4 regions of the Streptomyces sp. NPDC045778 genome follow, and region 1 is predicted to be linked to each of the others. Evidence: riboswitches for the same ligand, from Rfam matches in the RefSeq annotation. Region 1 holds a riboswitch; each other region holds the start of a gene.
What was found. Region 1 has a riboswitch for cobalamin ahead of metE (5-methyltetrahydropteroyltriglutamate--homocysteine S-methyltransferase). Riboswitches for the same ligand answer to the same signal wherever they lie in the genome.

Region 1 (3,198 bases):
CCGCCCGGGTAGGGCAGGCCGAAGACGCGGGCCACCTTGTCGAAGCACTCCCCCGCGGCGTCGTCCAGGGTGTCGCCCAGGTGCGTGATCGGGTCGCGGGCGAGGTCGCGCACGAGCAGCAGCGAGGTGTGGCCGCCGGAGACGATGAGGACCACGCACGGGTCGGGCAGCGGGCCGTGCTCCAGGGTGTCGGCGGCGACGTGCCCGGCCAGGTGGTGCACGCCGTACAGCGGCACGTCGAGCGCGTACGCGAGCCCCTTCGCTCCGGCGAGGCCGACCTGGAGGGCGCCGGAGAGGCCGGGCCCGGTGGTCACGGCGACGGCGCCGATGTCGCCGAACCGCAGCCCCGCCTGGTCGAGGGCGCGGCGGACCACCGGGTTCAGCGCGTGCACGTGGGCGCGGGCGGCGATCTCGGGCACGACGCCGCCGAAGCGGGCGTGCTCGTCCATGCTGGACGCGACGGCGTGCCCGAGCAGGCGTCCGTCCCGGACGAGACCCGCACCGGTCTCGTCGCAAGAAGACTCGATCCCCAGAACGATCCGAGGGGGTGCCATGCGTGTACTCCCGCTTCTTCGGCGTGCCGACCGGCTCCTTCGGCCTGCCGACCGGCTCCACCGGCTCCTTCGGCCTGCCGACCGGCTCCACCGGCTCCTTCGGCGTGCCGACCGGCCCGGCTACTGCCTCTCCATAGTAATTGCAATCTATGTGCAATAAGCAGGGCCCTCCGTCTTCCCCCCTCCCCCGGACAGGGGTTCATCACCTACGCTTGCGGCGCGACTGGTTCGCCCTGCCCGCCAGGCAGCGGCGTCGTAAGAGGGAACCCGGTGGGAATCCGGGACTGCCCCGCAGCGGTGAGTGGGAACGACCGCCGTCATACGCACTGGGTCCGGCACGGACCCGGGAAGCGACGGCCAGTAGGTGACCTCCTCGGAGGTCTCGCCCGCGAGTCCGAAGACCTGCCCGTCGCCCGTGCGCGCCTCGGCGTGCGCGGCTCACCGGTGACCTCGTGGGCGGGTCGGCGTACACATCGGGCACAGGCGCGCGGCCGTCGAAGGCCGTGGCCGGTCGTCCCGGTCTGTCTTCCTTCGCGTTCCCGATCGTCCCGGGACTCACACGACATTGCTCGCGAAGGAGAGTTCTGTGACAGACACGTCCGCAGCCGCGGCGGCACGGGCCACCGTGTACGGCTACCCCCGCCAGGGCGCAGACCGGGAGCTGAAGAAGGCCGTCGAGGGCTACTGGAAGGGCCGCGTCGACGCCCGGGCCCTGCGGGAGACCGCCGCCCTGCTGCGCCGCACCACCTGGGAGCAGCTCGCGGACGCCGGTGTCCACGAGGTGCCGACCGGCGACTTCTCGTACTACGACCACGTCCTGGACACCAGCGTGATGGTCGGCGCGATCCCCGCCCGGCACCGCGCCGCGGTCGCGGCCGACCCGCTGGACGGCTACTTCGCGATGGCCCGGGGCACCGCGGACGTGGCGCCCCTCGAAATGACCAAGTGGTTCGACACCAACTACCACTACCTGGTGCCGGAGCTGGGCCCGGACACGGTCTTCGCGGCGGACGCGACGAAGCAGGTCGCCGAGGTGAAGGAGGCACTCGCGCTCGGGCTCGCCGCGCGCCCCGTGCTCGTCGGCCCGGTCACCTATCTGCTGCTCGCCAAGCCCGCGCCGGACGTCGACCCCGGCTTCGAGCCGCTGACGCTCCTGGACCGGCTGCTTCCCGTGTACGCGGAGGTCCTCGCCGACCTGCGGGCGGCGGGCGCCGCCTGGGTGCAGCTGGACGAGCCCGCGCTCGTGCAGGACCGCACGCCCGCCGATCTGAACGCGGCGGCCCGCGCCTACCGCGACCTGGGCGCGCTCGCCGACCGGCCGAAGCTGCTCGTCGCCTCCTACTTCGACCGGCTCGGCGAAGCCCTCCCGGTGCTCGCCAAGGCGCCCGTCGAGGGTCTCGCCGTCGACTTCACGGGCCCCGCAGCCGCCAACCTCGACGACCTCGCGCGGGTGGGCGGCCTGCCCGGCAAGCGCCTGGTCGCGGGGGTCGTCGACGGGCGCAACATCTGGATCAACAACCTGGAGAAATCCCTCAGCACCCTCGGCACGCTGCTCGGGCTCGCCGACCGCGTGGACGTCGCCGCCTCCTGCTCCCTGCTGCACGTGCCGCTGGACGCCGCCGTCGAGCGCGACATCGACCCGCAGGTCACGCGCTGGCTCGCCTTCGCCCGGCAGAAGACGGCCGAGCTGGTCACCCTGGCCCGGGGCCTGTCCCGGGGCACGGACACCATCGCCGCCGAACTCGCCGCGAACCGCGCCGACCTGGCCTCGCGCGCGGGCTCCGCGCTCACCCACGACCCGGCGGTGCGCGCCCGCGCCGCCGCCGCGAGCGCCGCCGACGCCCGGCGCGCGCAGCCGTACGCCGAGCGGGCCGCGGCGCAGCGCGCGAGCCTGGGCCTGCCGCTGCTCCCGACGACGACCATCGGCTCGTTCCCGCAGACCACCGAGTTGCGCGCGGCCCGGGCCGACCTGCGCGCGGGCCGGATCGACGAGGCCCGGTACGAGCAGCGCATCGAGTCCGAGATCCAAGCGGTGCTCTCCTTCCAGGAGAAGGCGGGCATCGACGTCCTGGTGCACGGCGAGCCCGAGCGCAACGACATGGTCCAGTACTTCGCCGAGCAGCTCACGGGCTACCTCGCGCCCCGGCACGGCTGGGTCCAGTCGTACGGCACGCGCTATGTGCGGCCGCCGGTGCTCGCCGGTGACATCTCGCGCCCGGAGCCGATGACGGTGCGCTGGACCGCGTACGCCAACGCGCTCACCGACCGGCCGGTCAAGGGCATGCTGACCGGCCCGGTGACGATGCTCGCCTGGTCGTTCGTCCGCGACGACCAGCCGCTCGGCGACACCGCGCGCCAGGTGGCGCTCGCCCTGCGCGACGAGGTGAACGACCTGGAGGCGGCGGGCACGTCGGTGATCCAGGTCGACGAGCCCGCGCTGCGCGAGACGCTGCCGCTGCGCGCGGCAGGCCACGCCGCGTACCTGGAGTGGGCGACGGAGTCCTTCCGGCTCACCACCAGCGGCGTACGTCCCGAGACGCAGATCCACACCCACATGTGCTACGCGGAGTTCGGCGACGTCCTGAAGGCCATCGACGACCTCGACGCGGACGTCATCAGTCTGGAGGCGGCCCGCTCGCACATG
Region 2 (3,198 bases), on a different contig from region 1:
AGGACGACGCGGTCCGTCGTGGCGCCCAGGGCCTGGCTGAGGAGCAGCACGAAGCCGAACGCGCACAGGGCACCGGCGAAGGCCCCGCCGGAGACCGACACCGCTCCCCCGCCCACCCCGAGGACGACCACCGCCACCGCGCCCGTCGACGCCCCGGAGGACACGCCGAGGACGAAGGGGTCGGCGAGCGGGTTGCGCAGGAGCGACTGGAGGACCGCGCCGCACACCGCGAGGCCCGCCCCGCACACGCCCGCGAGCAGGGTGCGGGGCATGCGCAGGTTCCAGACGATGCCGTCGCGCAGCGGGGTGAGCCGGGCCTCGCCCCAGCCGAGGTGGGCGGCCACCGCGGCCCAGACGTCCGGTACGGAGATGTCGGCGGGGCCGATGGTGACGGCGAGGGCCACCGACAGCGGGAGGGCCACCAGGCCCGCCGCCCACAGGAGCGCCGCGCGCCAGGCGCCGCGCACCCGCTCGGCTACGGCCGTGCTCACCGCGCCAGGCCGAACTCGCGCAGCCCGGCCGCGACTTGTTCGATGCCGTCGACCGTGCGGATCGTGGGGTTCAGGGCCTGGCCGCTGAGGAGCACGTACCGCTTCTTCTTCACGGCCGTGAGGTTCTTGGTGACGGGGTTGGACTCCAGGAACTTGATCTTCTGGCGGGCGCTCTCGGCGGACTGGGCCCTGCGGGTGAGGTCGCCGATGACGAGGACGTCCGGGTCGCGGTCGGCCACGGTCTCCCAGTTGACCTGGGGCCACTCGGCGCGCGTGTCGGCGAAGGCGTTGCGGACGCCGAGGGCGCGGGTGATGACGCCGGGCGCGCCGCAGCAGCCCGCGATGTAGGGCGCCTTGGAGTCGGAGAACCAGTACAGGACGGACGCGTCGGACGACTTGAGGGTGCGCTTCGCCTTGGTGACGCGGGACTTGAGGTCCGCGACGAGGCGCTCGCCGCGCCCCTCCACGTGGAAGATCCGGGCCAGGTCGCGGATCTCGCCGTAGACGGTGTCCATGGTGAGCGTCTTGGTGCGGGTGCCGTCGCCGTCGCCGCTGTTGTCCTTGCCCGCGCAGTCGGTGGGCGAGACGTAGACGGGGACGCCCAGCTCGGTGAACTTGGCGCGGTCGGCGACGCCGCCCTTGCCGACGGTGTAGAGGAACGACGCGCTGACGAAGTCCGGCTCCTTGGAGAGGACCTTCTCCAGGGACGGATAGCGGTCGGCGAGGCGCTCGACCTTCGCGTTCTGCTTCTTCAGCCCTGGCAGGACCGGGTCGGTCCAGGTGCCGGTCCCCGCCATGCGGTCGGCGAGGCCGAGGGAGAGCAGGATCTCCGTGGAGCCCTGGTCGAGGGAGACCGCCCGCTCGGGCGGGGAGGTGACCTCGACCTTCTTGCCGCAGGCGGTGACCGTCACCGGGTAGCCGGCGGCCTTGGCCCCCTCGTCCCGCCGCTCGGCCGAGCCGCCGCCGCAGGCGGTGAGCAGGAGCAGGCCGCCTGCCGCGAGCAGCGCCGTGAGGCGCGCCCCGGGTGTGGTGCGGGCACCGGGGACGGTGCGGGGACGGGCGGCCGCGCGGAGTGCGCGAGGGGCGGATGAGGGCACAGGTCTTCCCGGGTCTCATGGCTCATGCGCGGAGCCTGGTCTGCGAAACCCCGCCGCCCGGCGCGCGGACGGCGGTGCCAGCAGGTCTTCGGACTCGGGTTCGTCCGGGCGGGGCCGCCTTCCCGGATGTCCGGTGACATCCAGTGGCCGCTGGTCCCCCCGTCCCCCTCACCGCTGCGCGTCAGTTCCGGATTCCCACCGGATTCCCTGGCCCGGGTGCGGGCACGACTGGCGTGCGCAAGCTATCACCCCGGCGCGGGCCGGCAGGGCGTCACCCCTGCTCGGGGTGCGGCTCGCCGCGGTAGGTGCCGAAGGACCACTTGTTGCCCTCCGGGTCCGCGACGGCGAACTCGCGGCTGCCGTACGGCTGGTCCTCGATCTCGCGGATGACCTGCACGCCCGCCTCCTTGAGGCGTTGGTGGAGGGCGTCGACGTGGTCCGTGACGACGTACGCGCCGAACGTGCCCGGCCGCAGGCACCACTCGGCCGACTCCGGGTCGTACGAGCCGAGCATGACGCCGCCGCCCTCGGGCCAGTCGAGCTGGGCGTGCGCCACGCGGCCGGCGTCCTCGTACACGGCGGTGCGCAGGAAGCCGACGGTGGTGACGAGGAAGTCGATGAGGGCGGGCGCGTCGTGGGCCTGGAAGGTGGGCCAGACATCGGGGGCGCGCAGCTTCGGCGAGGTGTGACCGTTCTGTACTGCTTCGGTGGTGTTCATGCCCTCAGCCTTCGCCGTCGCGGTGCCCTCCGGCTTGGATATTCCGGCACTCTTCGGCCAGCCAGGCGCTCGGGCTCGCGTCCGTGTACTGGCGGAAGTCGCGTACCAGGTGGGAGTGGTCGTAGTAGCCGCAGTCGGCGGCGACGCGGGCGAGGTCGGCGGGGGCGCCCGCGACGACCGCGCGCACGATTCGCGCCTTCGCGTGCTGGAAGCGCATCAGGCGGGCGGCCTGCTTGGGCGTCACGCCGGTCTCGGCGCGGAACAGGGCGGTCAGGCGGCGCTCGCTGAGCGCGACGTGCGCGGCCAGGCCCCGCACGGTGCCCGCGCCCCGGTGCCGGGCGAGCCAGGCCCAGGCCTCGGCGACCTCGGGGCGCACCGGGGCGAGGCGCCCGGCGTCGGCGGCGCGGCGCGCCAAGTAGGCGTTGAGGCAGGCGAACCGCTCGTCCCAGCCGTCGGCCGCGCACAGCCGCTCGCGCACGTCGGCGGCGATCCGGCCGAGGACGTCCGTGCCGTCGGCGACGAGCACGCCGGTCAGTTCGGCGGCCGGGAGGCCGAGGAGCGAGCGGGCCGCGAGCGGGTGCACGGCGAGCTGGATGCCCGCCTGGTGCTCGGGCTGCACGACGTACGCCGGGCTCTGGTGCAGGCCGCCCACGACGATGCCGGTGCGCACCGCGCCGGGCCCGGTGGCCTGCCGCGCGGTGCGGCCGGTGACCACGGGCCCGTCGAGCGAGAAGATCAGCGTCAGATACGGGGACGACAGGCCGCGGTGCAGGCCCGGCGCCTCACCGCGCGTGCGGTAGCCCACGGCGGACACGACCTTGCCGCCCTGCTCCGGCGGGAGCGGGGCCCGGACGAACTCGCGGAGGGCGGTGTCCATGCGTCCATTGTGACC
Region 3 (3,198 bases), on a different contig from region 1:
GCGGCGAGCATGATCCGCTCGGCGATCCTCGTGGAGAGCGCCTTCGCCTCGGGGGAGTCGAAGGGCAGCCGCAGCTGGAAGAAGACGTCCTGGAGGCCCATGGCGCCGAGGCCCACCGGGCGCCACTTGGCGTTGGAGCGCCCGGCCTGCTCGGTCGGGTAGAAGTTGATGTCGACGACGCGGTCGAGGAACGTCACGGCGGTGCGCACGGTGGCGTCGAGGCGCTCCCAGTCGATGTCCCCGTCGGCCACGAAGGCCCCGAGGTTCACCGAGCCGAGGTTGCACACGGCCGTCTCGCCGTCGTCCGTGACCTCCAGGATCTCCGTGCACAGGTTGGAGGAGTGCACGGTGTGGCCGGGCTCGGCGGTCTGGTTGGCGGTGCGGTTGGAGGCGTCCTTGAAGGTCATCCAGCCGTTGCCGGTCTGCGCCAGGGTGCGCATCATGCGGCCGTACAGATCACGGGCGGGCATGGTCTTCTGCGCCAGGCCCTTGGCCTCGGCCGCGCGGTACGCCGTGTCGAACTCCTCGCCCCACAGGTCGACAAGCTCGGGCACGTCGGCGGGCGAGAACAGCGACCACTCCTGGTCGGCGGCGACCCGGCGCATGAACTCGTCGGGGATCCAGTGCGCCAGGTTCAGGTTGTGGGTGCGCCGGGCGTCCTCGCCGGTGTTGTCCCGCAGCTCCAGGAACTCCTCGATGTCGGAGTGCCAGGTCTCCAGGTAGACGGCGGCGGCGCCCTTGCGGCGGCCGCCCTGGTTCACCGCGGCGACGGAGGCGTCCAGGGTCTTGAGGAACGGCACGATGCCGTTGGAGTGGCCGTTCGTGCCGCGGATCAGCGAACCGCGCGAGCGGATGCGGGAGTACGAGAGGCCGATGCCGCCCGCGTGCTTCGACAGGCGCGCCACCTGGTGGTAGCGGTCGTAGATCGAGTCCAGCTCGTCGAGCGGGGAGTCCAGCAGGTAGCAGCTGGACATCTGCGGGTGGCGGGTGCCGGAGTTGAAGAGCGTCGGCGAGGACGGCAGGTAGTCGAGGCGGCTCATCAGGCCGTACAGCGCGGCGACCTCGTCCAGGGCCCGCACCGACTCGTCCTCGGCGAGGCCGACGGCCACGCGCAGCATGAAGTGCTGGGGCGTCTCGATGACCTTGCGGGTGATCGGGTGGCGCAGCAGGTAGCGGCTGTGCAGCGTGCGCAGGCCGAAGTAGCCGAAGCGGCGGTCGGCGCCGTCGGCGAGCGCGGCCTCCACGAGGGCGTCCAGACGGGCGCAGTGCAGGGTCGTGAAGGCGGCGGTGCGGTCGGCGATGAGGCCCTCGCGGTGGCCGACCGCGACGGACTCGGAGAACGACGTGACGCCCTGCGACGCGGCCTCCTCGCGGATGCCGATCGTCAGGAGGCGGGCGGCGAGCCGGGAGTAGGCGGGGTCCTCGGAGATGAGCCCGGCGGCCGCCTCGGTGGCAAGCTCCCGCAGCTCGGCCTCGTCGGCCTTCGCCGAGCGGCCGCGCAGCGCGGCCGCGGCGACGCGTCCGGGGTCGGCGTCGGGGAGGTCGGCGGTGAGGTCGGTCAGGGTGCGCAGCAGGGCGGCGCCGGGCCCGTCGGTGGACGGGGCGGACTGCTCGGCGTGCTGCTGACCGGCTTCGGCCTGCGCTGACGCGGGCTCGGCGGGCGCGATGGTCACGTGGTGCTCTCCCTCGCTCGGCTCTGGGCATCGAGGCAGGCGAGGGCACACGGGCGCGACCGCGCGCAGCGGTACGTACACCGCGTCCATCAGCCCATGTCCACGAGGCCCGGACGTCTGCGCCCGGACCGGGCGGCACGGGCGCGCTGTCGGCAGGTCCTCGGACTTTGTGGGTACGCAAATGCGCACACGTACACCGTTGCGGGACAGTTCCGGACTTGCACCGGATTCCCCTGCGACGACAGCGAGGACGAGCATACATCTTGTGCCGGGTTTCGGTGGCGCCCCTAGATGTTGTGTCGGTTGCTGGTCAGGGGGTGACCGCTTCCTCACGGGGGGTGGTCGCTCGGGGGTGCGCCGGAGCGTCAACTCACCAGGGGGGAGGCCGGGGAGGGGGCCGCTTCCCGGGCCTGGGGCGGGGTGCGCGGGGGCCGGCGCGGGGGGGCCTGGACCGGTCGGCCGGACGGCCTGGACCGGTCGGCCGGACGGCCTGGACCGGTCGGCCCAGGGGGGCTGGACCGGTCGGCCCAGGGGGGGCTGGACCGGTCGGCCCGGGGGCCCGGCCCGGTCGGTCAGCCGCCCGCGCCCGGCGGGTCCTGCGGGGCGCCGTCCCCGTTCGGCGGCAGGTCGCCGCGCTCCGCCGGGCGGCCCGTGTCGCCGCCGTCCGTGGGCAGGCCCTCGGGGTCGGCCTGCTCGGGCAGGGCCGCGTCCAGCTCGCGGTCGTCGGCGCGGTGGGCGTCCTCGGCGGCGGCGCGCAGCACCTCGCGGCTCACGGCGCCGCGGTCGGCGGCGAGTTGGATCCGCAGCCCGTTCTCCGTGCGGACGTACTCGTGCCGGGAGCCCGTGACGCGGTACCAGCCCTTGCCGTCCTTCTCGCAGCTCCTGGCGGCGGGCGGGACCGTACGGCAGTTGGCGTCGGTGACGGTGCCCCGGTCGACGGAGAGCGTGAGCTGCCCGCCGCCCTCGTCCCGCACGTACGTGGACTGGAAGCCGTCGTCGCCGATGACGCCCACCGACTGCCGGGCCAGCTCGAAGCCGTCGGCCTCCGTCACGTACACGTGCTCCACGACGGTCTGCGCCGCCTCGGCGCGGGCCTTCAGCTCGGCGCGGTCCGGCGGCGACCCGGCGGTGAGGTCGTCCGAGCCGCAGCCGGTGAGGGCGAGCGGGGCGAGGAACAGGGCCGGCAGGAGGCGGCGGGAACGTCTCATGCGCACATCCTTTCGCATGCGTCCGACGCCGCGCTCCGGCCGGCCCCGTCCGTCAGGACCGCCTCAACTCAGTGGCCCGCCCCCACCTTGGGCAGCTCCACGGACACGCCCTGGTCGCCTGCGTCGGCCGTGTAGTCCTCGGGAGAGGTCTCGTCGACGCCCTCGGGGGCCTTGAACGCCTTCAGGACGAAGGTGAGGACGACCGTGACGACCACGTTCAGGACGAACGCCGTCAGGCCGATGTAGCCGATCTCGCCGATGCCGGGGATCTCCTTGGAGGACCCGCCGAAGTGCTTCTGCGTCGGCGAGGCGACGCC
Region 4 (3,198 bases), on a different contig from region 1:
CTCGTCACCAACCGCGGCATGACCACCGCCGACGGCGAGGAGCACCGCCGCCTGCGCGGCCTCGTCACGCAGGCTTTCACCGCGCGACGCGTCACCGCGATGCGGCCCCGCGTCGAGGCGATCACACGCCACCTCGTCGACGACCTCGCGGGGCGCGGCGGCGACGCCGTCGACCTGCGCCGCCACTTCGCCTATCCCCTGCCCATGGCGGTGATCGGCGACCTCCTCGGCGTACCCGAGGAGCGCTACGACGACTTCCGGAACCTCTCCGCGAGCCTCACCAGCAGCGTCACCACGCCCGACGAGACCCTCGCCACCCAGCGACGCCTGCACGCCCTCCTCACCGACCTCGTCGCCGCACGGCGGCAGCGGCCGCGCGAGGACCTGACCAGCCATCTGATCGCCGCGCGCGACGACGGGGACCGGCTCTCGGAGCCGGAGCTGATCGGCACCCTGGTCCTCGTCCTCGTCGCGGGCCACGGCACCACCCTCAACCTCATCACCAACGCGACCAGGGCCCTGCTCACCCACCCCGAACAGCGCGCCGCCGTCACGGCAGGGCACCGGCCCTGGGAGGCCGTGGTGGAGGAGACCCTGCGGTGGGACGCGCCCGTCGCGCACTTCCCGCTCCGCTACGCCCTCGACGACATCACCATCGGGGGCGTGGTGATCCCCCGCGGCGACGCCGTCCTCGCCTCCTACGCGGCAGCGGGCCGGGACCCCGGGCAATTCGGCGCCGACGCCGCCCAGTTCGACCTCGCACGCCCGCAGCCGAAGCATCTCTCCTTCGGCCACGGCCCGCACTACTGTCTCGGCGCGGCCCTGGCACGCCTGGAGGCGGGCATCGCCCTGCCGGCCCTGTTCCGGCGGTTCCCGCGCATGGAGCTGGCCGTGCCGCCCGGCGAGTTGGTGCCGCTGCCGTCCTTCGTCAGCAACAGCGTCCAGGCCCTGCCGGTCACCTTGTACGGCTCGTACGGCCACTGACGCTCGTACGGCGGGCGCGGCACCGGAAACGGGCCCCCGGCCGGTCACGTACGGCCGGATGGAATGATGACGGGCGAACAAGGCGACGGCGGTCCGAGGAAGCCGGTGTGAATCCGGCGCGGTCCCGCCACTGTGATCGGCGAGCGCGTCCCGACCGGCCACCGCCCCCAGGGGGTGGGAAGGCCGGGACGAGCGACGACCCGAGAGCCAGGAGACTCACGCGGTCGCCTCCTCCACGGAACACCGGGGCGGATCTCCCCGGAGAGAGGCAGGACGCGGCATGCCCGCAAGACCGGCCCGGACGTCGTCCGGCACCGCGAGGAGTTTCGAGTCGGCCACCGCCCCGGCGCCCTGCCGGGTCGTCGTGTGCCGGGACTGCTGCTGCGGCAGCCCGAAGGTGACCGGCGTCGACCACGCCGAGCAGACCGCGCGTCTGCGGGCCGAGGCGCCCGTGCGCGTCTCCGCCTGCCTGGACGTGTGCGACCAGGCCAACGTCATCGTGGTCCAGCCCTCCGCGGCGGGCCGGGCGGCGGGCGCCCGGCCGGTGTGGCTCGGCCTGGTCAACGACGCGGACGCGACCGAGGACATCGTCGCCTGGGTCCGCGCCGGAGGCCCGGGCATCGCGCCGCGACCGGAGATCCTCGACCTGTACGCGTTCAGCCCGCCGCGGCGCCGCGCGCTGCCCTGAACGCCGGGCCGGGGCGGCGCGCCCCCCCGCGTCAGCGGAGCGGGCGCGCCTCGGCCGGCGTCACCGCCGCCCCGGCGCGCACCCCGTGCAGGACGTGGGCCAGCACCTCCGCCCCGCGGACGACACGCGGCCCTGGCCGGTTGAAGTACGCGGGCCCGTCCAGGACCCAGACGCGCCCCGACCGGACGGCCGGCAGCCCGGACCAGCCGGGCAGCCGGGTGAGCAGGTCCGACTCGCGCAGCGTCCGCTCGGGCGGGAAGCCGCACGGCAGGACGAGCAGCACCTCGGGGCGGGCGGCGCGCACCGCGTCCCACGTCATGGGCCCGGTGTGCTCGCCGGGCGCGGCGAGGAGCGGTTCGCCCCCGGCGGCAGTGATCTGCTCGGGCACCCAGTGTCCTGCGGGCCACAGCGGATCCAGCCACTCGATCGCGACCACCCGGGGCCGCTCGCGCCCGGCGGTCAGCGCGCGCACCCGCTCAAGGCGGGCCCGCAGCTCCCCCCGGCGCAACTCGGCCCGCTCCCGCACACCGAGAACGGAGCCGACGGTGACCAGGCAGTCCAGGACGTCTTCAAGGGTGCGCGGCTCCAGGCTCAGGACCCGCGTGTCCGCGTCCAGGAGCCGCACGGTGCGGCTGACCCTCTCGTACGACACCGCGCACACGTCGCACAGGTCCTGCGTGAGGACTACATCGGGCCGCAGCGCCGCCAGCGCCTCCGTGTCCAGGGTGTACAGCGAGGACCCGGAGTGCGCCGACCCGCCCACCGCGTCGGAGATCTCCCGGCTGCTCAAGACGTCCTGGTCCAGGTCGGCGCCCGTCACCACGGGGACGGACGCCACGTCCTGCGGCGGCCAGTCGCACTCATGGGTGCGCCCGACCAGCCGCTCCACCAGGCCGAGTTCGGCGACGAGGTCGGTGGCGGCGGGGAGCAGGGACACGATGCGCATACGCCGACCCTAAGGCGTGAGCCACCGTCCGCGCCCCGCACGGGTGTGGCCGATCCGACGCCTCCCGACGGTGGTGTTCGCGGTCGCCGGAGCCGATACTGCGCCGGGCGGACCGACCCGACGACGGAGGGGAACCGATGACGTTGAAGGTGAGCCGGAGGCTCCGCGGAGCCGTGCGCCGGCCGGGCCGCGGCATCCTGTCGATGGCCCTCCTTGCCGCGGCCGCGGGTGTGCTCGCACCCGCCCCCGCGTCCGCGGCACCGGCCTGTGCCGCCACCGGGGCGGGCGCGCCGGTCCAGGTGGCACGCGTCCCCGACTGGGTCGAGTCGATCGTCGTGGACGAGCGCGGGAGGATGTTCGCCACCGCGTACTTCTCCGGCCGCGTCTACCGGATCGACGCGCCGGGCCGCACCCCCGTACCCCTCACCGGCGATGTCGGCGCCAACGGCGGGATCGTCGTGCGGGACGACGGCCGCCTCCTCGTCGGCACCGGCAACGACCTTCTGCACTCGCTCACCGGCGACGCGCTGCCCACGTCGAAGCTCCTGCTCGTCGACCCGGACACCGGCGAGGTCAGCAC

Region 2: another riboswitch for cobalamin. It lies ahead of AC07GB_RS17350 (ABC transporter substrate-binding protein); the one in region 1 lies ahead of metE (5-methyltetrahydropteroyltriglutamate--homocysteine S-methyltransferase).
Region 3: another riboswitch for cobalamin. It lies ahead of AC07GB_RS02185 (ribonucleoside-diphosphate reductase subunit alpha); the one in region 1 lies ahead of metE (5-methyltetrahydropteroyltriglutamate--homocysteine S-methyltransferase).
Region 4: another riboswitch for cobalamin. It lies ahead of AC07GB_RS12420 ((2Fe-2S) ferredoxin domain-containing protein); the one in region 1 lies ahead of metE (5-methyltetrahydropteroyltriglutamate--homocysteine S-methyltransferase).

The regions. Positions count from the first base shown of each region.
Region 1 is NZ_JBWKJZ010000021.1:30,102-33,299, reverse strand. Features, by position in the region: gene tsaD (tRNA (adenosine(37)-N6)-threonylcarbamoyltransferase complex transferase subunit TsaD) at 1-554, opposite strand, end outside; gene AC07GB_RS25315 (hypothetical protein) at 557-691, shown strand; cobalamin riboswitch at 762-978, shown strand; gene metE (5-methyltetrahydropteroyltriglutamate--homocysteine S-methyltransferase) at 1,141-3,198, shown strand, end outside.
Region 2 is NZ_JBWKJZ010000012.1:50,833-54,030, forward strand. Features, by position in the region: gene AC07GB_RS17345 (FecCD family ABC transporter permease) at 1-491, opposite strand, end outside; gene AC07GB_RS17350 (ABC transporter substrate-binding protein) at 488-1,495, opposite strand; cobalamin riboswitch at 1,651-1,836, opposite strand; gene AC07GB_RS17355 (VOC family protein) at 1,860-2,306, opposite strand; gene AC07GB_RS17360 (AraC family transcriptional regulator) at 2,311-3,183, opposite strand.
Region 3 is NZ_JBWKJZ010000001.1:494,786-497,983, reverse strand. Features, by position in the region: gene AC07GB_RS02185 (ribonucleoside-diphosphate reductase subunit alpha) at 1-1,673, opposite strand, end outside; adenosylcobalamin-variant (AdoCbl-variant) riboswitch at 1,820-1,918, opposite strand; gene AC07GB_RS02180 (hypothetical protein) at 2,246-2,881, opposite strand; gene mctP (monocarboxylate uptake permease MctP) at 2,950-3,198, opposite strand, start outside.
Region 4 is NZ_JBWKJZ010000008.1:10,487-13,684, reverse strand. Features, by position in the region: gene AC07GB_RS12425 (cytochrome P450 family protein) at 1-984, shown strand, start outside; cobalamin riboswitch at 1,081-1,201, shown strand; gene AC07GB_RS12420 ((2Fe-2S) ferredoxin domain-containing protein) at 1,265-1,672, shown strand; gene AC07GB_RS12415 (cobalamin-binding protein) at 1,704-2,618, opposite strand; gene AC07GB_RS12410 (SMP-30/gluconolactonase/LRE family protein) at 2,756-3,198, shown strand, end outside.